Regions from separate parts of the Yersinia canariae genome, predicted to be linked through region 2. Evidence: predicted binding sites of a transcription regulator. Region 2 holds the regulator's gene; each other region holds the start of a gene.

Region 1 (10,441 bases), 320 kb from region 2:
TTTACTTTTATAAAGCATTAGGTATCACACCTGCGGTTTGGCCGGTATGAAACAGCTATTTTGCTGCAATGAAGTAAACATGAGGGAGGGCAGTCTTTCTTGATAAATCCCTGCTTTTGTGAACCTTATCACGCTATTACTGTTTAAATAACACTCTGCCGCTGTATTTTTCAGCTTTAAACATTACTGATACTAATGATTAATCGAGACCTTTTTAAGGGAGTAGTGACTGATTTATTTTGCTCGATCGATAAGGATTTTGATCATGGTACAATGGGGTATAGGATTGCATCCAAGAACTTCGCTGATTAATAAGGCATTTTATGAGTGAGCATTTTGTTGGTAAATATGAGGTTGAGTTGAAGTTTCATGTATCGAACATTACTCAATTGCATAAACAGTTAGTCATCTATAAAGCGGCAGCATTCACTGTCGATAATCATGAAAAAGATATCTATCTAGAAGCAAATAGCGGCGATTTGGCAGCTAAAAGAATCAGTATGGTTTTGCGAGAAATGAATCCATCAGGTATTCGTTTATGGATAGTTAAAGGACCGGGTTCGGAACGTTGTGAAGCGACTAATATTGAAGATATTGGCAAAGTGCAAAGTATGTTATCAACGTTAGGGTATCAACCGGCATTTATACTGGAAAAACAGCGTAGCATCTATTTTGTTGGAAAGTTTCACGTTACGGTTGATAGTTTGGTGGGGCTTGGCAATTTTGCAGAAATAGCCATTATGACTGATGATGCGACAGCTCTTGATAATCTAAAGGTAGAATGCCGAGATTTAGCTGACCGGTTAGGATTATTGGCAGAACAACAAGAAAGTCGTTCATACCGGCAGTTACTCGGTTTCTAGCAATTATGCGGTCAGTAGTTGCAAAATATTGGCCGCTCTATGCATCACGGCCAGATAGGCTTATTTTTTCATCAAAGACTTTAAGTTAGCGAATGGATTGTGGGTGGCAACACCTTGGTCATTTTGTGCATCATCACCGGCAATCACCGTCGAACCATAGAGGTCTGCTTCAGTATATTTGGAATGCTCATGGTCATGACAAAAGAGGCATAACATCTCCCAATTGCTGCCATCTTCTGGGTTATTACTATGGTCATGGTCAATATGGTGAACCGTGAGTTCCCGTAAGTTGGAATAAACGAATTCTCGTGAACATTTACCACAAACCCATGGATAAATCTTCAGCGCTTTTTCTCTATATCCACTTTCCAGTCGCGCGTAATTCTTCGGTATATATGCCATATGAGCCTTCAATTCTGCGAGAAATAATATTTTTATTTTAGCGTGAAAGCTGGCGACAGACTATCAACTATTGATTATTAATATTCAGACCACATTGCCTCATTAAAGACCGTATCTACAGGAACATATTGAATCGATTATAAAAATAGAAGTCCAGGCACTCACGGCGCGGCCACGGCTTTTTGAGACTTTTGCTGATGATTTTAAGGGGTAAGTCGTTTTACACTATTAGTCTGTTTTTATGGTCACCTTGTTACATTATTCTGGTCAGAGTTATTAGCATAAGATTATGTGTATTGCGCTAATAGACTTATTTTACGGCAGGCAGTACAGCATGTTTAGCCTGAAATCCTTTGCCGATACAGTTGAGGCGATATGAAAGAATCTGAGGTACTGGCTGAAGTCAGTAATGAAAACCAGACATTAGTTGCTGTGGTGCAACAAGATCAGCGAGTAGTGTATTTCTATATTTATCCGCAAGAGGCGTTTGAAGAGCGTTTCCCTGTTCGCGCCTGCTGGGTGAGAAATTTGGTTGCGGCTCCCATATCTACAGATAATACAGCCCTTGAACAAGGATTAGCGCCGCGCTTGGCAGCAGAGTTTTGTCGCAATGTGGCGGGTGAGGCTGAACTTGATGCGCAATTTATTTCAATTATCTGGTCAGAAAGTGATGATGGCGCGGCATTATGGTACCAGGGCCAATTACTGGCGATTATTCCTGGTTGGAGTTTATATATTGATCACTCCGTTTGTTATTCCGCCAGTTGCATTAAAGACAACCCACTAACTCTCCCTTTGGGGTCGGCCTCTACGAATACCCAATATACCCGAGCGCAGAATATACGCCAATTTTGGCGGACCTGGCAGCAGGAGGATGGGAATCCATGGCCTGCATTACAGGCAGAATATATTCAGTGTTATGAACAACACTTTGGTCCATCGATTAAATATTATGCCATCGATCAAGGTAAATGGCCCCCTATGGCTATTTCACAACACGAAAAAGATGGAATATATTATTTTCTGACGCTAGGAGTGAGTATCCGGCCCCAGCCATGGGTTGAAATATTATTTAATGATGATGCGGCTAAATACCGGCGTTTAGAAATGGCAATAGCGATTGATAGTCAATATGTTAATGAGGATAACGCTATCCATATGGCCAGTGCGTTAGCTGGATTTGCTCATGTACCTTGGAGCAAAATAACCTGGTTGGGTGAAGGGCATACCTTGGAATCAGAAGTCGCTCCTCAAGGGTATGAAGGTTATATCTTATCATCGGAGCTTTATGCTAAAGCTGATCGCTTAATATTACCTTCCCAGCAGGGTGATCCGGTCAATATATATTGGGCCAGCCCCGTTTTTGCCAGTGAAAGAGAGTCTGCCCATAGTGTGCCGAATGGCGGGCATGATTTACTGAAAAAACTGCGACAACAAGGCGTTAATCATATTTTCACACCACGTGAGCCAGTTATTTAATATTAACTGAACATTGTGGATCTGATTTGCAGATTTTGTTATTCGGGTCTTAACTTAACAATGACGATAGTGGTTTGGGCTGTAATGTTAAATGGGTAATGAGTGAGATAGTCCAATCTGCTGTCAGTGAAAATTAATTTTATGGGGGTACTTATGGGCATACTATCTTGGATTATTTTTGGTCTTATCGCCGGTATTTTGGCTAAATGGATTATGCCGGGAGAGGATGGCGGTGGTTTTATTATGACTATAATCCTCGGCGTTGTAGGCGCGCTGGTTGGTGGCTATATCAGTACTTTCTTTGGCATGGGCAGGGTTGATGGGTTTAACCTTGGCAGCTTTGTGGTGGCGGTTATCGGCTCGTTAGTTGTGCTATTTGTCTACCGAAAGTTGAGGAGTTAGAAGCCACCTAGATGTTTATCACAGTGATTTCAAAGGATCACTTGTCGATCAAGTAAACATTAATCAAGAAAATACTCACTCATCAAAAATATAAGAAAGGTGGCTACTTTTTGTCACCTTTCTCTCATAAAACTATCATCAATATGCAATAGAAATATTCGTTAATGGCTCATGACTACAGGCAATCTGAGAGACATGACATGGGCCAAGCATTACGCAAATTCACTGTAGCTGATTATCCGGCTGCGGTGCCAGAATCACGTAAGAAGGTACTTGCCGTTAAAGGTTTAGTGAAGGCATACAAGTCACAGCAGCGTGTCTTGGACGATATTAATTTTGAGCTTCATGCGGGTGAGTTTGTAGCAATAATTGGTCGTTCTGGTGCCGGTAAATCTACACTATTACATGTTTTAAATGGCACGATTCCCAGCAGTGCTGGTGAAATAATTAATTATCATGACAATGGCGAGACACAGAATATTGCTGCTCTGACCACAAAGCAGATGCGCAAATGGCGAGCCAAATGTGGCATGATTTTTCAAGATTTCTGTTTGGTTCCACGACTTGATGTTATTACGAATGTTTTATTAGGCCGCCTTAGTTATACCTCCACGTTAAAATCCTTCTTCAAAATATTTGCAGACCAAGATCGCGCCAGGGCAATCGAGTTATTGCAATGGCTTAATATGCTGCCTCATGCCTTGCAGCGTGCAGAAAACCTTTCGGGGGGGCAAATGCAGCGTGTTGCTATTTGCCGTGCCATGATGCAAAACCCCAAAATATTATTGGCTGATGAACCCGTTGCTTCTTTGGACCCAAAGAACACGACTCGTATTATGAATACATTACAGAAAATAAGTGAGAACGATATCGCAGTAATCGTTAACTTACACTCTGTCGATTTAGTGAAAGATTATTGTACAAGAGTCATTGGTATTGCTCATGGACGAATTATTTTTGACGGGCATCCCTCTTTACTGAATGACACCATTATTCAAGAAATATATAGCGATGAATCAACTGAGCTTTTGCATTAATTCCCACTTATCCCTTTACCAGAATAGGTTATTTTAATGAAAAAAGTACTTTGTCTTACCTCATTAGTGGCAAGCATGATGGTATTTAGTGCCACTGCAGCGGACGCACCAAAAGAAATTAATCTGGGTATTCTTGGCGGGCAGAATGCGACACAACAAATTGGCGATAATATGTGTGTCAAAGATTTCTTAGATAAAGAATTAAATGTTAAAACAAATTTGCATAATGCTTCTGACTACTCAGGTGTTATTCAAGGTTTATTAGGTGGGAAAATTGACTTGGTATTAAGCATGTCTCCTTCATCTTTTGCTTCTGTTTATATCAAAGATCCTAAAGCTGTTGATATTGTCGGCATAGCGATTGATGATACTGATAAGTCACGTGGCTATCATTCTGTTGTTGTTGTAAAAGCAGATAGTCCTTATCAGAAAATTGAAGACTTGAAGGGCAAAGCATTTGGCTTTGCTGATCCAGACTCAACCTCTGGTTTCTTGATCCCTAATCAAATCTTTAAAGAGAAATTGGGTGGGGACTCAGATAACAAATATAACGATTTCTTTTCTAGCGTGACATTCTCTGGTGGCCATGAGCAAGATATTCTGGGTGTTATTAATGGCCAATTTGACGGCGCGGTAACCTGGGCTTCAATGATTGGTGATTACAATACCGGTTATACCAGCGGAGCATTTACCCGAATGATCCGTATGGACCATCCTGATTTAATGAAAAAGATTCGTATTATCTGGGAGTCACCACTGATCCCTAATGGTCCAATTCTGGTTCGCAGTGCATTGCCAGCTGAATTTAAAGCACAATTAGTTGCTGCGGTAAAAAAACTGGATAAAGAAGATCACAGTTGCTTCATTAAAGCGATGGGCGGCAAGCAGCATATTGGTGAAACATCACTCAGTGAGTATCAAAATATTATTGATATGAAGCGTGAATTAACCAAAGGCGGCCGTTAAGTCGGTTCTGTAGATATTCCAGCAAGAAAAATATAGCTCTGACTTGTCGGAGCTATTGTTTTTAGGTGGTAGCTAATTTTGAATACAGACTTTAACCATTACTATCAGCAGATTCGGGCTAAGCAGAAGCGTGAAACGCTGATTTGGTCATTGATGCTGGCAATTATCTATCTTGGCGCGGGAAATATTGCTGAGTTCAATTTACATACTGTTTTTATTTCTATTCCGCATTTTTTTGATTATCTGGCTGAAACTATACCCGTACTCCATTGGCACAAATTATTTGCCGATGGTCATACAGAAGGCTCCTTAGCCTATTGGGGATATCGTCTGCCAATTCAGTTACCGCTGATTTGGGAAACTCTGCAACTGGCGGTGGCTTCAACTATTTTGTCAGTCATAGTGGCTATTATCCTTGCCTTTTTGGCGGCAAATAATACGCAAAGCCCTCCCTGGCTGCGTTTCTCTATTCGCACGTTTGTTGCCTTTTTACGCACTATGCCGGAATTGGCATGGGCGGTGATGTTTGTCATGGCTTTTGGTATCGGTGCTATTCCCGGATTTTTAGCCTTGGCATTACATACTATTGGTAGCTTAACGAAGTTATTTTATGAGTCATTGGAAACCGCATCGGATAAACCTGTTCGTGGCCTTGCTGCTTGTGGAGCGGGTAAATTACAACGAATGCGTTTTGCACTTTGGCCACAAGTAAAACCCATATTTCTTTCCTATAGCTTTATGCGCTTGGAAATTAATTTTCGGCAATCAACTATTTTGGGACTGGTGGGGGCGGGGGGAATTGGTCAGGAGCTGATGACCTCAATAAAACTGGATCGTTATGATCAAGTCAGTATGACGTTATTGCTGATCATTATTGTAGTGTCGGCATTGGATTATACCTCCGGTAAATTACGCAAGCGAGTCGTGGAAGGAGTTTCATAATGCTGACTAATCATCTTACCCCCGGGCAACTATTAACACTGAAGCAGCAAAATCCGCAGATTTTCTTACAGCAAAAACGATATATTCAATGGGTAGTCATAATTACTGTAGGTATTTTCTTGTATTACCTTTTTTTCTTTAAAATTTTCGGTATTTCTTGGCAGACCTTTGTAAATGGCAGTCAGCAAATAAGCCGTTATTTTCTGCGGATGTTTGTTTGGCATGATTTTATTAATTGGCCATTTAAATATTACTTTGGCCAGATTTTTATTACCTTAGCCATTGTTTTTGCCGGGACATTGACCGCTACATTGATTGCTTTACCTTTGTCATTTTTGGCTGCTCGCAATGTGATGTCGACACCCGGTTTACGTATCATTTCATTTGGAATACGTCGTTTTCTGGATATTTTTCGTGGCATTGATATGGCAATCTGGGGGCTGATTTTTGTGCGGGCAGTCGGCATGGGGCCACTTGCCGGGGTATTAGCCATTATTATGCAAGATATGGGATTGCTGGGAAAACTCTATGCCGAAGGGCATGAGGCCGTCGATAAATCTCCCAATCGTGGTTTGACGGCAATGGGCGCTAATGCTCTACAAAAACAACGTTTTGGTATTTTTACTCAATCTTTCCCAACCTTTTTAGCTTTAAGTCTTTACCAAATAGAATCCAATACCCGTTCGGCTGCAGTATTAGGTTTTGTGGGAGCCGGAGGGATAGGTTTAGTCTATGCCGAAAATATGCGACTATGGAATTGGGATGTAGTCATGTTTATTACTTTAATAATGGTTGTTATTGTTATGGTCATGGACAAAATCTCGGCTACTCTGCGTAGGAAATATATTATTGGTGAGGAAATTGCAATTTACCAACCTGGTAATAATATTAAAGTGAAGTCTTAATATATGAGTTTGTGGATTAAGGTAAGGTTTTATTTATCCCTTTCCTTAATTCTCATGTTATCTATAAATTAATAGTATCTAATAAATGATAATACTCACGATAATTCTATATTTATGTGTGTTACGTAATTTTATCATTAAACAGATTTACATTGAGAAAATCGGCGTTGATCTATACAATACGGCCCGCTAGACGTTAAAGAAGTTTTTTGTTTTCTTGCGATATTCGCATGCGTCTAATCTAAATAATTGGAATAGGGCAGTAATATGATCAACAACGATGTGCTCCGCAGTGTTCGCTATATGCTTAACGTAAACGATACCAAGATAACAGAAATCATTAAGCTGGCTGATTTTGAAGTGAACAATGCGGATGTCGTTAATTTTCTTAAAAAAGAAGATGAAGCCGGTTATCAGGATTGTCCTGATCTGGTGATGGCGCATTTCCTGAATGGCCTGATTTTCTTTAGGCGTGGTAAAGATGACAAGTTCCCGGCACCTGCGGTAGAGCCCGTCATTACGAACAATATCGTGCTAAAAAAACTGCGTGTTGCGTTTGAATTGAAAGACACTGATATGCACGATGTTTTCAACGCGGTTGAATTCCCAGTGTCCAAACCTGAGTTAAATGCTTTGTTCCGTAAGGAAGGAAGCAAAAATTTCCGCCCTTGTGGTGATCAAGTATTACGCTATTTCTTGAAGGGTTTGACATTACGTATACGTGGCCCTAAAAAGTAAAAGTCATTATTTCGACAGAAAATCTAATATTGATGACAAGTAAAAAACAGGAATGGCCATCTGCTATTCCTGTTTTTCGTTAATAACCAGATAATTTTGCTTAACTTTAAATAAAAACATTTTATCTTTTCCATCACCTTATCTCACACCTCCCTCTCTATTCTTATTGCACTATATGTGTTCGTCAGTTGCGCGTTAATGGTGCAGATAATTAGGTTGTATATCAGATGATTTGCCTCTGATATATATAATCTTCAATTAAATTATTAAGATATAAAATTGGCATGGCGATTGCGCTGAGTAATTCATTCTTGTGTATTTTACTCAACGACCAGAGGTTAACGCTATGCAGCATCGTAACTTAATTAAGGTTTTTGCACTTTCAGCTTCGGTTATTGGCATGGGGATGGCTTTTGGCGCATTGGCCGCTGATACCATTAAAGTGGGTATTTTGCACTCGTTGTCCGGCACGATGGCTATTTCTGAAACCCCCCTGAAAGATATGGCGTTAATGAGTATTGATGATATCAATGCTCACGGCGGTGTATTAGGTAAGCAACTTGAGCCGGTTATTGTGGATCCGGCATCTAACTGGCCGTTATTTGCCGAAAAAGCACGGCAATTATTAACACAAGATAAAGTCGCTGTTGTTTTTGGTGCCTGGACTTCGGTATCGCGCAAATCAGTTTTGCCGGTATTTGAAGAGCTCAATGGTTTATTGTTCTATCCAGTACAGTACGAAGGGGAGGAGATGTCACCGAACGTTTTCTATACCGGTGCAGCGCCAAATCAGCAAGCTATTCCTGCTGTGGAATATTTGCTGAGTGAAGATGGTGGTGGTGCGAAGCGTTTTATCCTACTGGGTACTGACTATGTTTACCCGCGCACGACTAACAAGATTTTACGCGCTTTCCTACACAGTAAAGGTATTCAAGATAAAGATATTGAGGAGGTTTATACCCCGTTCGGCTATAGCGATTATCAAACTATCGTGAGCAATATTAAGAAGTTTTCTGCTGATGGGAAAACGGCGGTAATTTCCACCATCAATGGTGACTCGAATGTTCCTTTCTACAAAGAGTTAGCCAATCAGGGCATTAAAGCGACGGATGTCCCCGTCATTGCTTTCTCAGTGGGGGAGGAAGAGCTTCGCGGAATTGATACCAAACCATTGGTAGGTAATCTCGCCGCATGGAACTATTTCCAGTCGGTGGATAACCCAACTAACAAGAAGTTTGTTGAACAATGGAAAGCTTATGCCAAAGCACGCAAGTTGCCGAATGCTGATACTGCCGTCACTAATGACCCAATGGAAGCAACTTGGGTTGGCATGCATATGTGGGCTCAGGCGGTAGAAAAGGCCAAATCAACAGATGTGGATAAAGTGCGGGCTGCAATGGCTGGGCAAACATATCCGGCACCGTCAGGCTTTACCTTAACCATGGATGAAACCAATCACCATTTACATAAGCCAGTGATGATTGGCGAAATTGAGGCTGATGGGCAGTTCAATGTGGTGTGGCAGACCGATGCTCCTATCCGCGCGCAGCCGTGGAGCCCCTTTATCGCCGGAAATGACAAAAAACCAGATCATCCCGTGAAAAGTACTCAGTAGTGCTGACTCCCCGGAGTCAGTCATGTTTGGCTGTCTCCGGCTCTTTTTGCCACATATCAGTGAAGAGTGGGCCTATGAAATCGTTAATTCCTAGTTGGAGTAGAGCGGCCAATTATTTGCTTAGAGTGATGATGGGCCTGTTATTGGGCGTATCAACATTGGCGACAGCAGGGCCAGTTCACGATTTTGCCGCGGCTAATCGTTCACAACAAGCCATTCTGTTGCAGCAATGGGCAACAGCACCAGATGCTAGCCGGTTACCATTATTGCAAGCGTTGAAACAAGAAACGTTGGTGATAGACAGTGCAGGGCAGGTTTTCGTCCAGAATAATCAGGTTTTCACCCCGCTAGAGGGGCAGTTACAGCCGACGGGCGCCCCGAAGAAAGTTTGGCTCAATAATCGCTTACGTATTCTGATTGCAAATGCATTGGCGGCTCAACGGTTAGTCAGTGACGATGAATCTGTGCGCTTACAAGCAGCGCAAGAATTACAACAGCAAGCACAAAGTGAACAATTACCGCTTCTTACTCAGCGCTTGAAATTAGAAACCAGCAGCACAGTCAAAGAGGCTTTGAGTGTTGCTCTGGCAAATTTACAGCTTACCGACAGTAATCCGCAGATACGTTTGCACGCGGTACAACTATTGGGGCAATCGGGTTCACCACAGACTCAATCACGGTTACAAAGTTTAACCGATGCCAAAGTGGAACCCGATGCTGGAGTCCGTGCTGCGGCGGCCAATAGTTTAAAACAGGTACAAAATCGATTGATGGTGGGGGATATCATCGGGCAAGTATTTAGTGGGCTGTCTCTGGGGTCTATCTTATTGTTGGCTGCGCTGGGATTAGCTATCACCTATGGGTTATTGGGTGTTATCAATATGGCCCATGGTGAAATGCTGATGCTAGGTGCCTACTCCGCTTATTTGGTGCAATCCTTATTTCAACAATTTGCCCCACACTGGCTGGCCTTCTATCCAGTGGCCGCATTGCCCGTGGCATTCTTTATCACTGCTGGAATTGGGATGACTTTAGAGCGAACAGTGATTCGGCATCTGTATGGGCGACCACTGGAAACACTATTGGCAACCT
Region 2 (10,441 bases):
TATTATCATTATTACCCTGAAATGCCACAATATATGAAGAGATAAACGCGTTAACACGGCCACAATACAACAAATAATCCTGTCGACGAGGTGAGGCGCGATGCGCATTGGTATAGATTTGGGTGGAACCAAAATAGAAGTCATTGCTTTAGCAAATGATGGGCGGGAGCTTTTTCGTAAGCGAGTTGATACTCCGCGCCACGATTATCAAAAAACCTTACAGGCGATCGCAGCGTTAGTTACTGATGCACAAGAGGCTACCGGAGAACAGGGCAGTGTTGGCGTAGGGATCCCCGGCACACTTTCTCCTTTTACTGGCAAGGTGAAAAATGCCAATTCGGTATGGTTGAATGGGCAAGAGTTGGATAAGGATCTATCAGGATTACTTTCTCGTCCGGTACGTTTGGCAAATGATGCTAACTGTCTTGCTGTTTCTGAGGCGACGGATGGTGCAGGAGCCGGAAAGCATCTGGTGTTTGCCGTTATCATTGGTACAGGTTGTGGTTCTGGTATTGCTATTGATGGGCGTGTGCATGCGGGGGGAAATGGTATTTCCGGTGAGTGGGGGCATAATCCGTTACCGTGGCAGGATGATGAAGAGCGACGGTATCAGCAGGAAGTTGCTTGTTACTGCGGTAAAAAAGGCTGTATTGAGACTTTTGTCTCCGGTACTGGCTTTGCTACTGACTATTTTCGTTTGAGTGGTCAGCCACTCAAGGGACATGAAATTATGGCGTTGGTTGAACAAGGGGATGCGCAGGCTGAGCAGGTGATGGTAAATTATGAGCAGCGTTTGGCCAAGTCATTAGCCCATGTCATTAATCTGTTTGACCCGGATGTTGTGGTGTTAGGTGGAGGAATGAGTAATGTCGACCGCCTGTATAAAACATTGCCCGCGTTAATCAGCCCTTGGGTCTTTGGCGGTGAGTGTGAAACCCCAATTCGTAAAGCTTTGCACGGGGATTCTAGTGGGGTGCGAGGTGCCGCTTGGTTGTGGCCAGCACCTGCTCTTCGGCCTTGACGCTACAAAGTGTTGTTAGCCGCGCTGTTGCTCAGCACGGCGCAGCCCCGTGTTTAGTCTTGATTGACCCGGAAGATATTATCTAAGCGGCTAACCCCCAATCCATTGACTTTTTTAACTTTAATTTGCACTGGAATTCGGTCTTTCATTGCTTCTACATGGCTGATAACCCCAATAGTTTTACCCGATGCATTCAGGCTATCAAGGGCATCCAGTGCAGTATCCAGTGTCTCTGCATCCAGAGTGCCAAAGCCTTCATCAAGGAATAGGGAGTCAATACTGGTTTTATGGCTGACCAAATCTGATAGCGCCAAGGCCAGGGCTAAACTGACTAAGAAACTTTCTCCTCCTGATAGTGTGCGGGTATCACGGATAGCATCTGCTTGCCAGGTATCCACCACTTGTAGCTCCAGCGCATCACTGGTTTTACGCTGTAATTGATAGCGACCATGCAGCCGACTGAGTTGATTATTTGCCAGATAGACTAAATGATCGAGTGTCAGACCTTGTGCAAACTTGCGGAATTTATCACCTTCTTTGGAGCCGATTAAATGATTGAGATAGCTCCAGTCATCATATTGTTGCTGACTTTGTTTAATTTGCTCAAATAGCGAATGTTGGTTGCCACGGCGAACAGTATCGCTTTCTAACTGATTGCGTAATTCGCCTTGTCGCAAGGTATTGGCTTTCAGTTGGGCCAGTATTTGCTCTGATTGCTGTTGTAATATTGCTAATTCGGATGTTTGGCTGACCCCAGCGGGGCAAGAGTGTATCAGTTGTTCTAGCGCCTCACTGGCTTGCTGCTGGCGGATGTTTGCTTGTTGTTGCCGCTCGCTCAATTGTTGTTTCAATTGCTGCAAACGTTGCCTTTCTTCTTCACTGAGTAATGCGGTGGTTAATGCATCCTCATCCTCGAATTCACTGCTTGCCAACGCAAGTTGTAATTCAGCTTGGGCCTCGGTAGCGCGTTGCTGATTTTGCTGTTGTTGCTGTTTCAGCCCGGTTAACTCACCGGACATCAAGTTAAGTTGAGATTGTGCCTGTTGCAGGGCTTGTGATGCATTCTGTTGAGCCAGCTCCACTTGTTGCTGCTGTTGGCGTAATAACTGGCGTGCCTCGATAACCTGAATGTCACCAAACAGTGTCTGGCGTTGTTGTTTTTGTTGTTGTAACAAGGTTTCAGCTTGTTGATGCTGTTGGGTGAGTGTAGACAACTGATCAATACATTCTTGTAAATGGCGACGTTCATTTTCAATCTGCGTTTCCAGCGCTTTTTGGCCTAGAGCTAACTGCTGCTGCTCTTTCTGGTACTGGTGCCAGTGCTGATTTTCCTCTTCCCGCAGTGATAGCCAGCTCTGTTGTTGGTCTGTGTCAGGAAGGGAGAGTGATAATTCCGCCAGGGTATGGCTAAAATCTTGACGCGTTTTTGCCCATTCAGCTTGTTGATGTTGATGTTGTGCTAGCAGTTTTTGGTGAGACTGCTGGGCATCTTGCTGGCGCAGAATAACAAATGCCAATTGCTGCTGATGCTGTTGCTGCTGTTGTTCTGCCTGAGCCAGAATATCTTTAGCTTGTTGATATTGCTGATTCAGCCTTTCATATTCAGCCAGTTTTAGCTGACAGGTTTGTTCTGATTGTTCCTGTTGCTCTAACCAGGTTGCTAAGACCGCAGATTCATTCAAAGCAAATGTCAGCGCCAATGGCTGAGTGAGTGTTTGCCATCGCTGTTGATAATCTGCCAATTGTTGCTGGCTGTGCTGTAACTCTTGTTCCAGGCGCAACTGCTGTTGCTGCCCATTTGCTACCTGAGTACGTAATTCTGTTCCCACCGTGAAAAGCTGCTCAACCTGAAGTCGCAGTTCCTCAACCCGCAGGGTCGTTTCTGAGGGTTTTACTAATTGATACTCAGTAATAGCCGGGTGATCCAATGCCCCACATAATGGGCAGGCCTCTCCCGGTTGCAGTTTGGCTCTCTCAGCTTCTAGCCGGACTATTTGTTTTTCGCGTTCCAGCAAAGTTTCAAGATCCGTCAGATGTTGTTTTTGTTGTTTATATAACTGACGTTTCTCTGCCAACTGCTGTTCGAGGAGTTTTAACTGCTGTTGTTGGCCCACTAATTGTTGCTGCTGTTTATCATGCAGCGCTTGTACTTGTTGTGCCAGCGGCGATAACGCGGCTAGTTGTTGTCGGACTGGGCGCTGTTGCTGGAGTTCGGACAGTTGTTGGTGTAATTGTGCTAAAGGCTGTTGTTGCTCAAGTACTGATAATTGTTGCTGAATACCACCAACTTGAGAGTTGGCTTGGGCTAATGCGGTTTGCTGTTGTTTATCTTGTTCATTCAGTGTGGCGATTTGCTGTTGCAAGGAAGTGAGCAATGTGACTTCTTGCTGTAATTGTTGCTCGCTTTCAACTAATTGTTTTTGTTGAATTTGTAATTGACGAAATTGCTCTCGCCACAAAGGCAGATTTTTTTCCCAGTGCTGATGATGAGCATACTGGTGGGTATACTCAGTCAGTTGTTGCAGGCGCTGGTAGGTTTGCTTTAGCTGTTGTTCGTTTAACTCAAGTTGTTGTCTACCTTGCTGCTCCTTGCTTCGCAACTGTTGTACTTGTGTGGCAAGTAGCATTAATGCGTGCTGCTGTTGAGCAATAAGGTTATCCAGCGGAACGACTTTTTGCTCGATCAGTGTTTCTTGCTCATGCTGCCTGGTTGCTTGTTGTTGACGTGCAAGATTGGCTTGTTCCAAGGCGTGGGCCAGTGGCGTGAGTTGTGTCTGAAGTTGTTTTTGTTGTTCTGTCAGTGTGGTGACACGCAGTTGTATCTGCTGTAAATCTTGTAGGCTACGTGAGCGCTCATGTAATAAAGGGCGTAACTTTTCTGCGGGCTCACTACGGGCAAGCTGTTGCAGTTCGGGCTGCACCTGTTGATACTCTTGCTCAATGAGTTGCTGTTGTTGTTGATATTCAAGTACATTCTTTTGCTGTTGCTGCCAAAGGGTGAGCCAATTTATTTGGTTTTGATTTATGCGCTGTTCTGAGGTGAGCTGCTTTTCTTGTTCACCGAGCGTATCTAATTGTTGCGCCAAAGCTACACGCTGCTCTTCATTAAGAAGCTCAATACCACTGGCGCGTTGGTGCAATGCATCCAACGTGATCTTGGCCTGCTTATGCTGCTCAAAGACATATGCAGATAACCGCCCATAGATATCGGTGCCGGTTAATTCTTCTAATAATTCCGCGCGGTCATTAGCATCGGCATTGAGGAAAGCTGCGAATTGCCCCTGGGATAGCATCATCGATTTGGTGAAACGGCCAAAATCCAGTCCGGTGATTGCAGCAATCATATCAAGCTTATCACGCACTTTATCAGCCAGGATTTTGCCATCTTCACACAGCGCTAGCTCAACTTTAGGGGCTTGTAGATTCCCTTCAGGGCTATTTTTAGCACGACGCTGGCTCCAGAACGCGCGGTAACTCGTGCCTTTTACCTCGAATTCAACTTCAGCGAGCGACTCCGCAGTATGGCGGGTCATCAGTTCGTTTTGGCTCGGGGTGACATTCAAACGCGGAGTTTGGTGGTATAGCGCGAGACAGATGGCATCAAGCAGGGTAGTTTTGCCCGCCCCTGTAGGGCCGGTGATAGCGAATAACCCGTTGCTGGCAAAGGGTTCTGCGGTGAAATCTATCTTCCATTCACCCTGTAGAGAATTAATATTTTTCAAGCGTAGACTTAAAATTCTCATGCAGGTTGCTCCTCTGCAGCATCTTTACCTAGTGTGATGTCCACCACCACTTGATTGAACATTTGGCGCATGCGCTCTTGGCGTGGCTCGGCTAAATCCGCTTCCTGCGCCAGTCTGCGCTCAAATACATCTGTAACACTCAGCTCATTGAGTGTTTCTTTTTCCTGGCGTTCAATGCTGTTATTGCGCTGTTCTTTACTGCGCCGCAATAGCACCACTTCCACCGGAAGTTCCGCGGCCAATGCCTGGATTCGTCTTTGAATATCAGTGAGATAGTCTTGCGTTGCGACTTCTATATCTAGCCATACCGGTAAGCCCTGATGGTTAGCAAATTCGGCTAACTGTTGCTCTATTTGCGCCAAATCGCCTTTGATTAACTTCATTGGTTGAAATTGTGGGATGAAGAGTGGGGTCACTGATGTTAAAGCTTGCTGAGCAAATTCAACCAGATAAACACTTTTCTCGCTGCTCAATTCATCAAAACTTAAAGCGATTGGTGAGCCGCTATAACGGATATGCTCGGTTTTCGCAACTTGCTGAGCGCGATGGATATGACCCAGAGCAATATAATCTGCTGGGGGGAAAGCTTGTGCCGGGAAAGCATCCAGTGTGCCGATATAAATATCACGTACCGAATCTGTGGTGGTGACCCCGACTGTGGTCAAATGCCCAGTGGCGATAATAGGCAAGGGCAGCCCCAGTTCCGTGCGCCGCTCTAGCGCTCGCTGATAGAGCGCCTGATAGTGAGCGGCAATTGCTTCTTGTAATGCCAGTTGTTTTTGCTCACCGGACTCACCGGCCTGACTGGTAACTAAGTCGCGCGGTCGCAAAAAAGGAATAGCACAAAGCAAGGCCGCTGGCTGGCCCTGATGGTCTTTCAGTATAATAACTTGTTGATCCAGATTGTTATTGGCGCAGGAAATGACTGTGGTATTCAAATAAGAAAGCAAACCCCGAGATTCATTCAGCGTTGATACTGAATCATGATTTCCCCCCAAAACAATCAACTGGCAATTTGTTGCCTGGAGTTCGACCACAAAACGGTTATACAGCTCACGGGCATAGCTGGGTGGGGAGCCAGTATCAAAAATATCCCCTGCAACAATCAGCGCATCAACCTGATTTTCTTCAATCTGTTCAATAAGCCAGTGTAAAAAAGCCTGATGTTCAGGCGCACGACTTTTGGTAAAGAAATGCTGGCCTAAATGCCAGTCAGAGGTGTGAATAATGCGCATAAATCTCCCGCTATGGCAGGTTGTCTTTCAAAGATAATGGCGCTGATTATAAACGCTGCCCGCCGGATGTCGCGGCTAAAAGCAGGGTGTGAGGGAAATCTCCGAGACGCCTCGCAAACTTGAGCACTGCATTTTGCAATTATCATGAAATTTATCACTATGCTTATTGCTTACAAGAGCGCGATGTTTTTCATAAAAATGTCACAAAAGTGACGCATAATGGCATCCGAAATCAAATAGTGACCACTAACTTACTGGCAGGGTTGATGATGGCAAGACGCATACTGGTAGTTGAAGATGAAGCACCAATCCGTGAGATGGTGTGCTTTGTGTTGGAACAGAATGGCTACCAACCGTTAGAAGCCGAGGATTATGACAGTGCAGTCACGCGTTTGTCGGAGCCTTTCCCCGATTTAGTGTTATTGGACTGGATGTTACCTGGGGGCTCAGGTATTCAGTTTATTAAGCACATGAAACGTGAAGCGCTGACCCGCGATATCCCAGTGATGATGTTGACCGCCCGTGGCGAGGAAGAAGACAGAGTGCGCGGTTTGGAAGTCGGGGCGGATGACTATATTACCAAGCCTTTTTCACCCAAAGAATTGGTGGCGCGCATCAAAGCCGTCATGCGCCGGATATCGCCAATGGCGGTTGAAGAAGTCATTGAAATGCAAGGATTGAGTTTGGACCCGTCCTCACATCGGGTTATGGCCAATGAGCAAGCGCTGGATATGGGGCCGACCGAATTTAAGTTATTGCACTTCTTTATGACCCATCCTGAGCGAGTTTACAGCCGTGAACAGTTGCTTAATTATGTCTGGGGCACTAACGTTTATGTAGAAGATCGCACTGTTGACGTGCATATTCGTCGGCTACGTAAGGCGCTTGAAATTGATGGCCATGACAGAATGGTGCAAACTGTCCGGGGAACCGGATACCGTTTCTCAACGCGCTACTGAGTTTTCAGTGCCGGAGAATTCGTTGTGTTAGAACGTTTATCATGGAAAACGCTGGCTTTAGAGCTGGCCCTTTTTTGTTTGCCCGCATTATTGTTAGGTGCCTTTATCGGGTACCTTCCTTGGTTATTATTGGTTTCAGTTATCGCAGCACTGGTCTGGAATTTCTACAACCAACTTAAATTATCTCATTGGCTGTGGTTAGACCGCAGCATGACTCCGCCTTCTGGGCGCTGGAGTTGGGAGCCTTTATTTTACGGCTTATACCAGATGCAACTGCGAAATCGTCGTCGGCGTCGTGAATTAGCGCTACTTATCAAACGGTTCCGTAGCGGTGCCGAATCATTACCTGATGCAGTCATTATGACGACAATTGATGGCAATATTTTCTGGTGTAATGGTTTGGCTCAGCAATTGCTGGGGTTCCGTTGGCCGGAAGATAATGGCCAGCATATTCTTAACTTACTGCGTTATCCTGAATTCAGTCAGTATCTGCAACAGCAAGAGTTTTCTCGTCCATTGACCCTGCAACTCAATAATGGTTATTACGTTGAGTTCCGCGTGATGCCTTATTCTGAAGGCCAATTGCTAATGGTGGCTCGTGATGTGACCCAAATGCGCCAGCTAGAAGGGGCTCGGCGTAATTTCTTTGCCAACGTTAGTCATGAGCTGCGCACTCCTCTGACAGTCTTGCAGGGGTATCTGGAAATGATGCACGACCAGGAATTAGTTGGGCCATTACGGGATAAAGCACTAGGGACGATGCAGGAACAGACCAAGCGAATGGATGGGCTGGTTAAACAATTATTGACGCTGTCGCGAATTGAAGCAGCGCCTAATGTGGACATGAATGAGCAGGTCGACATTCCGCGGATGCTGAAAATGTTACAGCATGAGGTACAAGCGCTGAGCAATGGGCGTCATGAGATTACTTTCCGAATTAACGAGCAGTTGAAAGTCTTTGGCAATGAAGATCAACTGCGCAGTGCTGTTTCTAATCTGGTTTATAACGCGGTTAATCACACTCCAGATGGCACCAAGATTGAGGTGTGCTGGCAGCGCACTGCACAAGGCGCACAATTTCAGGTTAGTGACAATGGGCCGGGGATTGGCCCTGAGCATGTGCCGCGCCTTACAGAGCGCTTCTATCGGGTGGATAAGGCCCGTTCAAGGCAAACGGGTGGCAGTGGGTTGGGGTTGGCAATTGTGAAACATGCATTGAGCCATCACGATGCGCGTTTGGATGTCATGAGTGAAATCGGTTTGGGGACGAGATTTATTTTTACCCTACCGAATCGGTTGATTGTTCCGACGGTTTTAACCGAGAATGCAGTCAAATCCTAAGACTGCATGGACACCAAGTTGATGAGATGGGGAAAACTGGCGCTGTTGTATGCCCTGCTAGGGTGGGGCTACGGCGCTATAGCGCAACCAGTAGCTGTTTCGCCTGTCGCTGAGGTTCAGGCGCTAAAGCCTCATACTCTGTCTGGTAATCTTTCCAGTGTCGGCTCCGACACCTTAGCTAATTTGATGTCTTTATGGGCTGATGATTTCAATCAACACTACCCCGGCGTTAATTTGCAAATACAGGCAGCAGGTTCCTCTACCGCTCCGGCGGCATTGGCGGCAGGAGCGGCTCAACTCGGGCCGATGAGTCGGCCAATGAAAGCGGCTGAAATCACCGCATTCACTCAACGTTATGGTTATCCGCCACTTGCTGTTCCTGTTGCGGTAGATGCATTGGTCGTTTTTGTTCATCAGGATAACCCACTGAACAAAATGACTTTATCTCAGCTCGATGCTATTTTTTCGCAAAATCGCCGCTGTGGAGAACCTCACCGCATCCAGCGCTTTGGTGAACTCGGGCTGAAGGGAGGTTGGGCGGCGCGATCTCTGCAACGCTATAGCCGAAACTCAGCCTCTGGCACTTATGGTTTTTTCAAGCAGAGAGTGCTGTGTGATGGTGATTTCGATAATAATATCAATGAACTGCCCGGATCTGCTTCCGTTGTGCAAGCTGTTGCCGGTTCATTAAATGGTATTGGTTATGCCAGTATCGGCTTTCGAAACAGTGGCGTTAAATCACTCTCACTGGCTGCAAATGGTCAGGATTATGTGATGCCGACCCCGGAGAATGTTAAAGATGGGCGCTACCCCTTGTCGCGCTATCTGTATATTTATATCAATAAAGCACCGGGCAAGCCGCTAGAGCCGTTGACTGCGGCCTTTCTTGAGCGCGTTTTATCGCCAGAAGGGCAAAAACGCGTGACTCATGACGGCTATTTACCCCTGCCTCCTGAGATGCTGAGTCATACGCGAAAAGCGCTAGGTTTTGCTGATTAACTTGCTTCAAATATCCCTTTTCAGTGCCCGTCTCTGCATCTAAAATTATTCAATTAGCTAAATATATCGCTTATAAATTTGACTGAGTTTATCCGGCGCTATCAACCATAAATTGTTAACAGTTGGATATAAATGATACAAATCATATGGCGTGTATTTCTTTAAATCTGGCATGATTAACTGGTTTGATTAGATTGTATGGATGAAGACTCTGCTTTTATGATCCAGACTTGCCTTTCTCCGCTATAAACGGTCTACTTACCGCCGTTGTTGGCCTATTCCACCTGCAAATAACTTCAAAAACACTGCATACTGACGAAATTGATTGCTTATTAACCGCTGGAGTTTGCGTTTATCAGAGCTTTGTATCGTTTCGATCACGTCGGAAAGACCACAACTTAGGACTTTTTCTTTTGGTCATTTAACTAGGCAACGCACATCACTATGAGTCATCGTTTATCGTCTAAAGATATTATGGCATTAGGTTTTATGACCTTTGCCTTATTTGTTGGCGCCGGCAACATCATCTTCCCGCCGATGGTTGGTTTACAATCGGGTGAACATGTTTGGTGGGCCGCGCTGGGCTTCTTGATTACCGCTGTTGGATTACCGGTCATTACTGTTATCGCGCTGGCTCGAGTCGGCGGCGGTATTGATGCCCTGAGTACCCCAATTGGTCGCGGGGCCGGTCTGGTACTGGCTACAGTCTGTTATCTGGCTGTTGGCCCTTTGTTTGCCACCCCGCGTACTGCAACAGTGTCCTTTGAAGTTGGTATTGCGCCTTTAACTGGCGATGGCCCGTTGCCACTGTTTATTTACAGCGTGGTCTATTTTGCGTTGGTTATTGGGATTTCCCTGTATCCGGGGCGTTTGCTCGATACGGTCGGGCATATTCTCGCGCCACTGAAAATTTTAGCATTGGCTATTTTAGGTATCGCGGCTTTGATTTGGCCTGCTGGCCCGCTGATTCCGGCCACTGATGCCTACCAGACTGCCGCGTTTTCTTCTGGTTTCGTCAATGGTTATCTGACCATGGACACCTTAGGCGCTTTGGTGTTCGGTATTGTTATCGTGAATGCAGCCCGGTCACGCGGCGTGGTTTCTGCTGGGTTACTGACGCGCTATACCATTTGGGCGGGTTTG
Region 3 (10,441 bases), 1.5 Mb from region 2:
ATCACAATTGCCCCAATGATAAAGCTGGGCCAATGGGGTTTTTCTTGCCAAATGGCCAGATTCACCAGTAATCCAGCCGGAACATGCACATTATTCATGATACCCAGGGTGCCGGCATCGACCTGTGTCGCACCATAATTCCACATGAAATAACCTAGGCCAGATGCGCCTACACCGAGCCAAACCAGCACGCCCCACTGCAATGATGTGGTAGGCAGTTTCTGTGGGTTGCCGAAAGCAAACCAGGCGATGACGGCAACAACCAGAGCGCCGACATAGAACCATGAAAATGCCACATGCTGCGGAATCGGGTGGATTTCCATCAACCGCTTGTAGCCCACTTGTCCGATGGCGAAACAGATATTTGCCGCCTGAACCAGTATCAATCCCCACCAAAAGTGTTCGCTTAACTGGTCATAACGAATGATAGCCGCCCCAGCCACCGCCAGCAAAGCACTCAAGGCATAGCCCCAGCGCAGAGGCTGACGCCGCAGTAAATCATAGATTAACGTGACATACAGTGGGGTCATTACGGTGAACAGCAAAAACTCCGGCACACTCAAGTAGAGATAGGCGCGGAAGCTGAACAAATACATGATTCCTAACTGAATTGCGCCCACCATCATATACAGCAAGATCACCCGCCAGTGGATATTGCGCCAACGTAGGAACGGCAAAAAGACCAGAGCAGCCAGCCCGACACGCATCAGCACGGAGAACCAGCTATCCACCTGCCCTGCCAGATATTCGCCAATTAGGCTGAAAGAAAATGCCCACAAAATGGTGGTAATGACCAGTAACGGCACGATAATTTGGCTCATTGAGGTGATAAAGTGCAATTGTAGCGCAAGCGGGGAACAATTTTTACGCGAAGTGGGTTTACATCTGGTCAAATACAAACCCATTAAGTTTTCTACAGCGCTTTGATAGCACCTTTTTATCTCGCTAGTTACATCCCCACGCCAATTATCGTCAATATTAGCGGAGTAGTAACAGCGGCCAGTACGGTAGACATCACCAAACTGGCGGCGGCAGGGCCGGTCAATACATTAAATTGGCGTGACATCAGATAAACATTCACACCCGTCGCCATTGACCCCAGCAAGACCACCACCTGAGTTTCCAATGCGGGTAAATTCATGGCCCACGCCAGCGCCCATATCACCATCGGTTGCACAATCAGCTTGAGAAAACAGATAGCGCTGCTGATTTTCCAGCCTTCGCTCACGCGATACTCCGCCAGCCCCATTCCCAGCACAATCAATGATAACGGAGGGGCCACCTGCCCCAGCATGGTGACCGGCTGGTCGATAAATTGCGGCAATTGCAAACCCGTCAGGCTAAATAATGTGCCCGAGATAATGCCGATTATCAGCGGGTTAGTCAGTACACTGCGGGCCGTTTTCGCAAAGCCGGCTAAAGTTGGCGAGCCATTACGCGCCCACTCCACCGAAATTGTCACTAATGTCCACAAAATTAAGCCGTTAAAGACTAAAACCAGCGCCACTGCGGGAATAGACTTTTCTCCCAGCATGATGGTGGCGATAGGTAGCCCCAGCATCACGTTATTGGAAAAAATCCCGCCAAGGGCAAATACCGAACCGGACACACCATCCAGATGAAATACCCGGCTGGCGATGATTCGCCCAATAACAAACACCACCAGACAGCTACCAAAAAAGGCGATAAGCAGACGAGCATCGACCGCTGGGCGCTCGGAGAAATCACACATCATACGAAACAACATGGCAGGTAATGCGAGAGAGAAAACAAAGCGGGTCAGGCCATCAGTGATAGTGGATGGCCACTTACCAAATCGGACTAAACCGTAGCCCAGTGCGAGCAGCACAAACAGCGGTGAAGACAAGACAATCTGGTGCCAGAGCGAAATAACAAAGGCGGGCATGATTCACTTCCTGTCAAGCCGGGCCAGGTCAGCCCGTAAATGTAAGAATGGCTGACCTGTTCTGTTTTCCGTTTTATTTATATCAAAGTCATTGGAGTTACAGGTAGGCAGCAAATGAACAAATCCCGATGAACATACTCATGTATGTCATTCGGGTGAGTGAGTGCGGCTAACACCCTTGTGACTTCAAGTACGAAGGTAGAAGTCTGTACTAATCAAATCTATACGGTCAGTACAGATACAGTCAACGCCCCAATTTAACAATTCCTGCGCGCGCGCGGGTTGGTTGACGGTATACACCAAAATATGCAGCCCGGCGGCTCTGAGTAAAGCGACCCGCTCTGCCGTCAGTTGCTTGTGATTAATATGCAGAGAGACACAATCTAGCTGACGCGTCATTGCCAGCCAATTTTCATCCCATTTATCCAATAATAGGCCGCGCGGCAGCTCAGGTGCCGCCTGCTGTGCTGCGGCCAGTGCCTCAAATGAAAAAGACGACAATAACGGCGGTATGGCCTGGTCTTGCCACAAGGTGCGGGCCGCTAGCGCAACAGCCCGCCCGGTAGGAATGTCAGTTCCCGTGGTCGGCTTTATCTCAATATTTGCCGCCATGCTGTACTGGGCGCAGCGAGCAGCCACCTCAGAGAGTAATGGCAAGCGCTCACCGTGAAATGCCGGGCTATACCAATCACCGGCATCCAACTGAATCAGCTTTTCCCAAGGTAAATCCCCAGCGACACCCCAGCCGTTACTGGTGCGCTCTAGGGTGTCGTCATGCAGTAGAAATATCTGGCCGTCTTGCGATAACTTAGCATCAAACTCGATCATTTTGTGGCCGTGATGCGCGCCAACATCAATCGCCGCCAAGGTGTTTTCGGGCGCTAATGCGCCGCCACCCCGATGAGCAACAATAGTAGGGTAAGGCCAATTTTCACTCATGATTCCATCCGTAGTCCGCTTTCTGAATCAAAAAAGTGCAGCGCCGCAGGTGGCAAATACAAATACAGCATACTGCCCGCCGTCGGCATTTCTTCATGAGATAAACGGGCGATAACACTCTGCCCACCCCATTGCCCATGTGCCAAATTATCCGCCCCTAACAATTCGAGCGTTAATAAAGCCATCGGGATCCCCTGCGCTGACGTTGTTTGCTGAATATGCTCCGGACGAACACCCAAGGTCAAGTGGCGTGAGGCCCATTGTGGTCGTGGAACCGCCAGCGGAAGTGCCATACCGTCGGATAAAATAAAGTTACGCCCATCCGGGCTGACGGTTCCGGCGAGCAGATTCATTGCCGGTGAACCAATAAAGCTGGCGACAAACAATGAGGCTGGCCGTTGATAAACCTCACTTGGCGTGCCAATTTGTTCTGCCACACCTTTGTTCATCACAATCACTCGCTGGGCCAGCGTCATGGCTTCGACCTGATCATGAGTCACATACAAACTGGTGGTTTTCAGCCGACGATGCAATTGTTGCAGTTCAAGGCGCATCTGCACTCGAAGCTTGGCATCCAGATTGGAAAGCGGCTCGTCAAATAGAAATACCGACGGCTCGCGCACAATAGCTCGACCCATCGCGACACGTTGGCGCTGACCTCCAGATAGCTCGCGTGGCTTGCGTTTAAGCAGCGGTTGCAGCTCCAAAATTCGGGCCGCTTCATCAACGCGCTGGCGGATCTGCTCCTTGCCAAAACCACGGATTTTCAACCCATAAGCCATATTGTCAAACACACTCATATGGGGATATAACGCGTAATTCTGAAACACCATGGCGATGCCGCGATCTTTGGGTTCCAAATCAGTTACCCGTTGATTATCAATATAGATATCCCCACTGGTGGTGCGCTCTAGCCCCGCGACCATCCGCAGCAATGTCGATTTACCGCAGCCGGACGGGCCGACCATCACGATAAACTCACCATCCGCAACATCTAAATCAATCTGCTTTATCACCGGCGTGACGCCGTCATAAGATTTGGTTACTGCTTGGAGCTTTAAACATGCCATATCAGATTACTTCTCACTGTCTACCAGGCCGCGTACAAACCAGCGCTGCATCACAAGGACCACCGCGACCGGTGGAATTAACGTCAAAATCATTGCTGCCATCACCTGATTCCACTGGGTTGGTGCGCCCGAGGTAGAAATCATGCTTCTAATTCCCGCCACCGCCGTGCCCATCGAAGCATCACTGGTAATCAGGATTGGCCAGAGATACTGGTTCCACCCATAGATAAAAGTGATAACAAATAGTGCCGCCAAATTGGTTTTGGAGAGTGGCAAAACGATGTCCCAAAAAAAGCGCATGGCACCCGCGCCATCAATTCGAGCGGCTTCCAATAACTCATCTGGCAGAGTCATAAAAAATTGGCGGAATAAAAATGTTGCTGTGGCAGAGGCCATCAATGGCAGAGTGAGGCCGGTGTAGCTGTCAAGCATGTTCAGGTTAGCAATCACTTGAATTGTCGGAAAAATACGCACTTCCACGGGCAGCATTAAGGTGAGGAAAATCAGCCAGAAAAACAGATTTCGCAGCGGAAAACGGAAGTAAACAATGGCATAGGCAGACAACATCGACACCGTGATTTTACCGACGGTAATCGCAAACGCCATCACAAAACTGTTAAACAGCATCAGCCCAAAAGGCGCACTGTTATTGCCTACACCGGCATGCCAAATGTGGCTGATGTTCTGCCATAAATGTGGGCCGGGAATCAGGGTCATCGGCACCTGGAATACCTGCGTGTCATCCAAAGACGCTGCGACAAAAGCCACATATAGCGGGAACAGAATCAGTAACACGCCGATAATCAGCATGACATGACAAAAAATATCCAGCCCACGGCGATTCTCAATCATTGGTAACGTACCTTACGCTCAACAAAGCGGAACTGGATAACCGTCAGGCCAATCACCAGCAACATCAGAACAACCGATTGAGCCGCTGAACTGGATAAATCCAATCCGGCAAAACCTTCACGGTAAATTTTATAAATCAAGGTCGTGGTGGCCTGCATCGGGCCGCCGCCTGTCGCCGCATCTATCACCGGGAAAGTATCAAAGAAGGCATAAACCAGATTCACCACCAGCAGGAAAAAACTTACCGGTGAAATCAGCGGCAAGACCAAATTGAAGAAACGGCGAACTGGCCCGGCACCATCAATAGCCGCAGCCTCGACCAGTGAGCGGGGGATCGATTGCAGTGCAGCAAGGAAAAACAAGAAGTTATAACTGATTTGTTTCCACACCGAGGCCAGCACCACCAGAAACATCGCCTGCCCACTGTTTTGTGCGTGATTCCAGTTGTAGCCTAGAGTGGCAAGGAAATGGGTTATCAAGCCCAGCCCTGGGTTGAATAAAAATATCCACAGCACCGCCGCCACGGCGGGAGCAACGGCATAAGGCAAAATCAGTAACGTTTGATAGATACGGCTGCCCCGTAAAACGTAATCCACCATCGCGGCGAGAAACAATGAAACAATCAGACCAATGCCTGCCACCAGCGAGCTGAAAATAAGTGTGGTGTAAAATGAGGCCAGATAGTATTCATCATGAAACAGCGCAATAAAATTACTCAGCCCGACAAACTCGCTAGACAAGCCAAATGGATCCAACATTTGCACCGAATACCATAGCGCTTCACCCGCTGGCCACAGAAAGAAAACAGCCGTGATGGCCAGTTGCGGTAATACCAACAGGTAAGGTAACCAACTACAGGAAAAACCGGGACGGGAAGATGACATAAAATTAACCGTTTATCGAACAGGGTATTGATTACCACCAGAGTGCTAATCGAAACGTCACGTCTTAATTTAATACAATACTATTTGGCGTTACTGACATAGGCAGTTTGGGTCGGGTCAGTGCGCAGCCCAAACTGCCAGATAAAATGGCCAAAGAATGTTATTTGTTTGCTTGCTCAAAGCGACGCAGCAGAACATCACCCCGCGTTACTGCGGTATCCAGCGCTTCCTGAGGCGTTTTCTTGCCTGTCCATACACCTTCCAATTCTTCGTCTACCACGGTACGAATCTGTGGCATATTGCCCAGACGTAAACCCTTGGTGTACGGCAAAGGCGGCTTGTTCAGCATTTGGCGGGTTGCAACATCAGCACCTGGATTCTTATCATAGAAGCCTTGTTGCTTGGTCAGCTCATAAGCGGCGGTAGTGATAGGCAGGTAGCCTGTCTTCTGATGCCATTCGGCAGCAATTTCTGGTTTAGCCAAGAATTGCAAGAATTCAGCCACACCTTTGTAAGTGTCTTTATCTTTACCATCCATCACCCACAAGCTGGCACCACCAATAATGGCGTTTTGCGGGGCATTCTTGGCATCTGCGTCATAAGGCATCATACCAACGCCGTAATTAAACTTGGCGTAATGGCGAATATCTGCAAGTGAACCGGAAGAGGCGGTGGTAATAGCACAATCGCCATTATAAAACTTGGCCGTTGATTCATCCTTGCGGCCAAAATAGGTGAAATCACCTTTTTTATTCATATCCGACAGCAATTGAATATGTTTAACCTGCAAAGGTTTGTTGAACTCTAATACGGCATCAGTGCCATCAAAACCATTATTCCGGCTGGCAATTGGCTGACCATGCCAGGCACTGAAGTTCTCAATTTGAATCCAGCCCTGCCAGCCGCTGGCGTAACCACAACTTGAACCCGCAGCACGTAATTTAGCGGTATCTTCTGCCAGTTCTTGCCACGTTTTCGGCGGCTGATCTGGATTCAAACCCGCTTTCTTGAATGCATCTTTGTTGTAATACAGCACCGGAGTGGAGCTGTTAAATGGCTGGGATAATAAATGTCCAGTTTTCGCATCGGTGTAATAACCCGCAACCGTAGGGACAAAGACAGATTCATCAAAATTAATATTAGCGTCTTTAAATACCTGGAATACCGGTTTAATGGCCTTACTGGCCATCATTGTTGCGGTGCCAACTTCATAGACCTGCAGGATAGCCGGTGCTTTCCCTGAGCGGAAAGCCGCAATACCTGCCGCCAGGCTTTGTTCGTAGTTACCTTTATAGACCGGCACAATTTTATAATCGGTATGAGACTGGTTAAAACGATCTGCTAACGAATTAACTTCTACTCCTAACTCGCCTTCCATCGAGTGCCAGAAAGGAATTTCAGTGACCGCCATTGCATTGGCACTGAATGCCAAGGTCAGCGCGATACAAATCGATGTTTTACCAATAGTGTTGTTAAACATATCTTGCCCCTGAATAAATCTGTATGGCTCACCTCAATGAACTGCGGCGGATGAGCGAAATAAATCAGTTTTTGTTCGAAAGCAAACATGACACTGTTTCATGACAGAAATATAACTTCAAGATGACATTAAAATGACAAAAATAAGAACTAACACGATATTATTTTTTAATATCATATTCTGTTATTCATGCAATTATTTTATCAAATAATGAGACACATGATTTAATGAAAAATTACAAGACAAAAACAATGAAAATTTAAACATCAATAAAGAATTAATTCAATTACTTAGCTTCAATTAATTTTCTCTCCTTAAATTGGTCGAATCGTTATTGAACCTCATCTATCTCACATGATAGTGTTTGTTCGCCTTGTGAGTGACACTATATTAATATAACCATATTAGCGCCCTCGTTATTATTGTTTTATATAACTCACAAGGGCCATCAGAGGAAAATAATGCCTATTCAATTTGAATGGGGTTTTTGTATAATGGACTATCAGGTATCTATGATGAAAAAGACTCTATTATCTATTATTACAGTAGCAGTATTGGCGAGCAGTACTATTGTTCATGCGCAACCGCTCGATAGAGACATACCGGTTACAGCAGAAATTAATGGTTCAATCAGTATGACAAAAATTAATGGTGATGCATTTAATAATATCGCCATGGAATATGACCATGCCAAGAATGATGGTACATATGAATACATTGAACCCATTAAAATAACGAGTAACACTGGGACTAAAGTCAACATCAAGCTCAGAAACCCACTTGTTCTAGAGGGTGACTCTGGTGGTGCGGTAAAAACATTTGATGATGTTGTCGTGCGGCTAGGGCAATCACAACTCGGGGTGGGCGGTGTAAATTTCTCCTTAGATAATAATAATGAGATGAACCGTGCGTTAACTATAAGGGCTAAAAAACCCGCAGACGCCCTATCTGGCGAAACGTATACAGGGACGCTTCAACTGACTATCGAAGATTTTGCTTAAGCACACATCAGTTAAATAAATACATGCAGTCAGCAGATTAACCTCCTGGCTGCTTTATCCTTTGACTTAAATATATATCATCATGGTTTAATGAAAACCATCAACACATAAAATATATTCGTCTGAGGAGATCTGTTTCTATAAAAATAATCAATAATGGAATGGAATCCAATGAAAAAAAGAATGGGTGTTAATCAGATAGTTTTATTTGTTTTACTACTCCCAATATTTAATTCAATACATGCGAAAAATATAACCATAGAGTATTTGGTTCCAGATGGATTTTCAGCTATTGAAGAGAATGGCACCATAGAGCTATTAGGTATATTTGATGGGAAGATCTTACCTGCAAAAATATTTTTCTCTGAAAAGAAACAAACTTTAAATTTCGATCATCAGCAATATCGCGATAATAATGTTGATGAACAATCAATCATATTGTTAGAGCAAATTTTGCTCCAAATCCCCTACTTACAATGCCAAAACGGTTGTGACTATATTGTATCCGGATACAACGTCATTCTAGATAAGATAAATCAGGTTATCACCATTACCAATAATAACAGCCGCTACCTGATGCCAACCACTACGTGGGGATTGGTACATAACCAATCTTTTGACCTGCGCATGACAGCGAAAAACTACCGTGCTGTATCTGCCCGCGGGAACGGCTACCTCGGGCTACCTCTTCAATCCTATGGTTTTGTGCAATGGTTCTATAACACGGCCCGCTCGAAGAGACATTACCCGCTAGCAAGTCAATCGCAATACCAGCAGATGACTCAAATGGGCATTGACAGTTGGTATCTGCAAAAGAATTTTCAAACCCTTTACATGCGGGCAGGTAAGCAAAACAATTTGGATAACAGCGCAGGCAGTGTCCATACCTTGATTAATCCTGCATTAGAACAATTTGTGACCATGGGTAGCCAAAGCTATTTAGCCCTTGATAAACCCTCGGCAGGCAGTTTGATACTGTACGCAATTTCTGATGGTGATTATGAAATCTACCGTGATAACCAACTTATTCGCCGGATTCCTGCGCAACTTGGCCGCAATGAAATTGATTACAGCCAACTTCCTGGCGGCTATTACAACGTTGATATTCGCTTAGTGGATAACACCGGGCGCGTCGTCAGCCAAGAAAATCAAACCATCAGCAATTTAAGCACTCAAACCAATGATGGTTGGTTCCTGTCCATGGGCAAAGGGGCGACACGTAACAAACACCATGCTCATCATCTGGCGCAATTTGGCCGCAGTATGAAAATACAAAGTATTCAAACCAATATCTTATTGCTTAAAGATGATAGTCGCCACTGGGCGGCAGAAGCCAACATATCGCGCCCATTAGAATTTTCTGGCTTTAATATCACCCCGACCTTTAGCGTGATGTCTGGTGAAAAACACGGTGGGGGATATCTGCGTTTAGAGGGTGGAAATCCTGCAGTAGGATATTTCACTACGGCCCGCTATCAAACACCCGATGTGTCGATATATGCACCAAACTCGGGCAGTACATCAGCATCTTATAGCCGCCGTTTAGGGCCAACTCAGCTTAGTTATCAATTCAATCAATATAAAAGTCATCATCGGCATCGTATTCAAAGCAGTTGGGACTGGCGGCGGCCACAATTTGGTCTAAATCTGTCCCTTGGTGTGCAAAAAGGCGGGCAGTGGCACAGCCGAAACAACTACGGGGTATTTCTTAATACCACATTGTCCTTCCGTCAGAGCCGCGCCAACATCAATAGCGCTTATGCTCAGCAGAAGTTAAACACCAGTGCCAGTTATCAAAAAGAGTTTACCGATAGCTATGGCACCAGCGCTTTGGGTATCAATGGTAGCACCAGCGGCAAAATCAATGGGATCGGAACTTTTGCCCAACGTAGTGGAAGTCGCGGGGATATTTCCGCCCGAGCAGGTATCGATAACAAGATAGCTAACGGCGGCATCAGCTACAGAGGCATGCTAGCCATTGGTCCACAAGGAACGGCATTAGGGCGCAGTAGTTACAGTGGCACGGCATTATTGATAGAAACGCCAGAGTTATCAGGTACACCTTATAACTTCCACGCGGAAGGTATCCCGATAAGTGGTGGAGGGACCTACGCCATACCGATTCCCCGCTATCAAGACCGTTTCTTTGTCCGCACCCATAACGATAGCAGTGATCTGGACATGAACATTCAACTGCCGGTCAATATTATCCGTGCACATCCAGGACAAGTCTTTATCAGTAAAGCCGATATTACCCTTGACATACTTTACAGCGGCTTCCTTAAAGACAAACAAAATCGACCTATTAC

The links. The regulator PhoB, encoded in region 2, activates phosphate uptake and scavenging genes when phosphate is short. The targets are predictions, from matches to a motif close to CTGTCATAAAACTGNCNNAT.
Positions count from the first base shown of each region.
Region 1: a site for PhoB is predicted at 3,268-3,287, ahead of phnC (phosphonate ABC transporter ATP-binding protein). Genes of this name have one in related genera too.
Region 3: a site for PhoB is predicted at 7,219-7,238, ahead of ugpB (sn-glycerol-3-phosphate ABC transporter substrate-binding protein UgpB). Genes of this name have one in related genera too.

Region 1 is NZ_CP043727.1:3,179,916-3,190,356, reverse strand. It holds gene F0T03_RS14765 (class IV adenylate cyclase) at 324-863, shown strand; gene yajD (HNH nuclease YajD) at 924-1,265, opposite strand; gene F0T03_RS14755 (suppressor of fused domain protein) at 1,641-2,744, shown strand; gene F0T03_RS14750 (GlsB/YeaQ/YmgE family stress response membrane protein) at 2,898-3,146, shown strand; gene phnC (phosphonate ABC transporter ATP-binding protein) at 3,347-4,183, shown strand; gene phnD (phosphonate ABC transporter substrate-binding protein) at 4,220-5,149, shown strand; gene phnE (phosphonate ABC transporter, permease protein PhnE) at 5,228-6,091, shown strand; gene phnE (phosphonate ABC transporter, permease protein PhnE) at 6,091-6,996, shown strand; gene F0T03_RS14725 (YehS family protein) at 7,264-7,734, shown strand; gene urtA (urea ABC transporter substrate-binding protein) at 8,081-9,349, shown strand; gene urtB (urea ABC transporter permease subunit UrtB) at 9,424-10,441, shown strand, end outside.
Region 2 is NZ_CP043727.1:3,498,713-3,509,153, reverse strand. It holds gene mak (fructokinase) at 101-1,021, shown strand; gene F0T03_RS16225 (AAA family ATPase) at 1,075-4,764, opposite strand; gene sbcD (exonuclease subunit SbcD) at 4,761-5,999, opposite strand; gene phoB (phosphate response regulator transcription factor PhoB) at 6,269-6,958, shown strand; gene phoR (phosphate regulon sensor histidine kinase PhoR) at 6,983-8,299, shown strand; gene F0T03_RS16205 (PstS family phosphate ABC transporter substrate-binding protein) at 8,321-9,298, shown strand; gene brnQ (branched-chain amino acid transport system II carrier protein) at 9,743-10,441, shown strand, end outside.
Region 3 is NZ_CP043727.1:260,802-271,242, reverse strand. It holds gene F0T03_RS01235 (carboxylate/amino acid/amine transporter) at 1-806, opposite strand, end outside; gene metR (HTH-type transcriptional regulator MetR) at 1-19, shown strand, start outside; gene F0T03_RS01230 (AEC family transporter) at 950-1,906, opposite strand; gene ugpQ (glycerophosphodiester phosphodiesterase) at 2,093-2,845, opposite strand; gene F0T03_RS01220 (sn-glycerol-3-phosphate import ATP-binding protein UgpC) at 2,842-3,915, opposite strand; gene ugpE (sn-glycerol-3-phosphate ABC transporter permease UgpE) at 3,922-4,767, opposite strand; gene ugpA (sn-glycerol-3-phosphate ABC transporter permease UgpA) at 4,764-5,651, opposite strand; gene ugpB (sn-glycerol-3-phosphate ABC transporter substrate-binding protein UgpB) at 5,812-7,131, opposite strand; gene F0T03_RS01200 (CS1 type fimbrial major subunit) at 7,593-8,132, shown strand; gene F0T03_RS01195 (TcfC E-set like domain-containing protein) at 8,289-10,441, shown strand, end outside.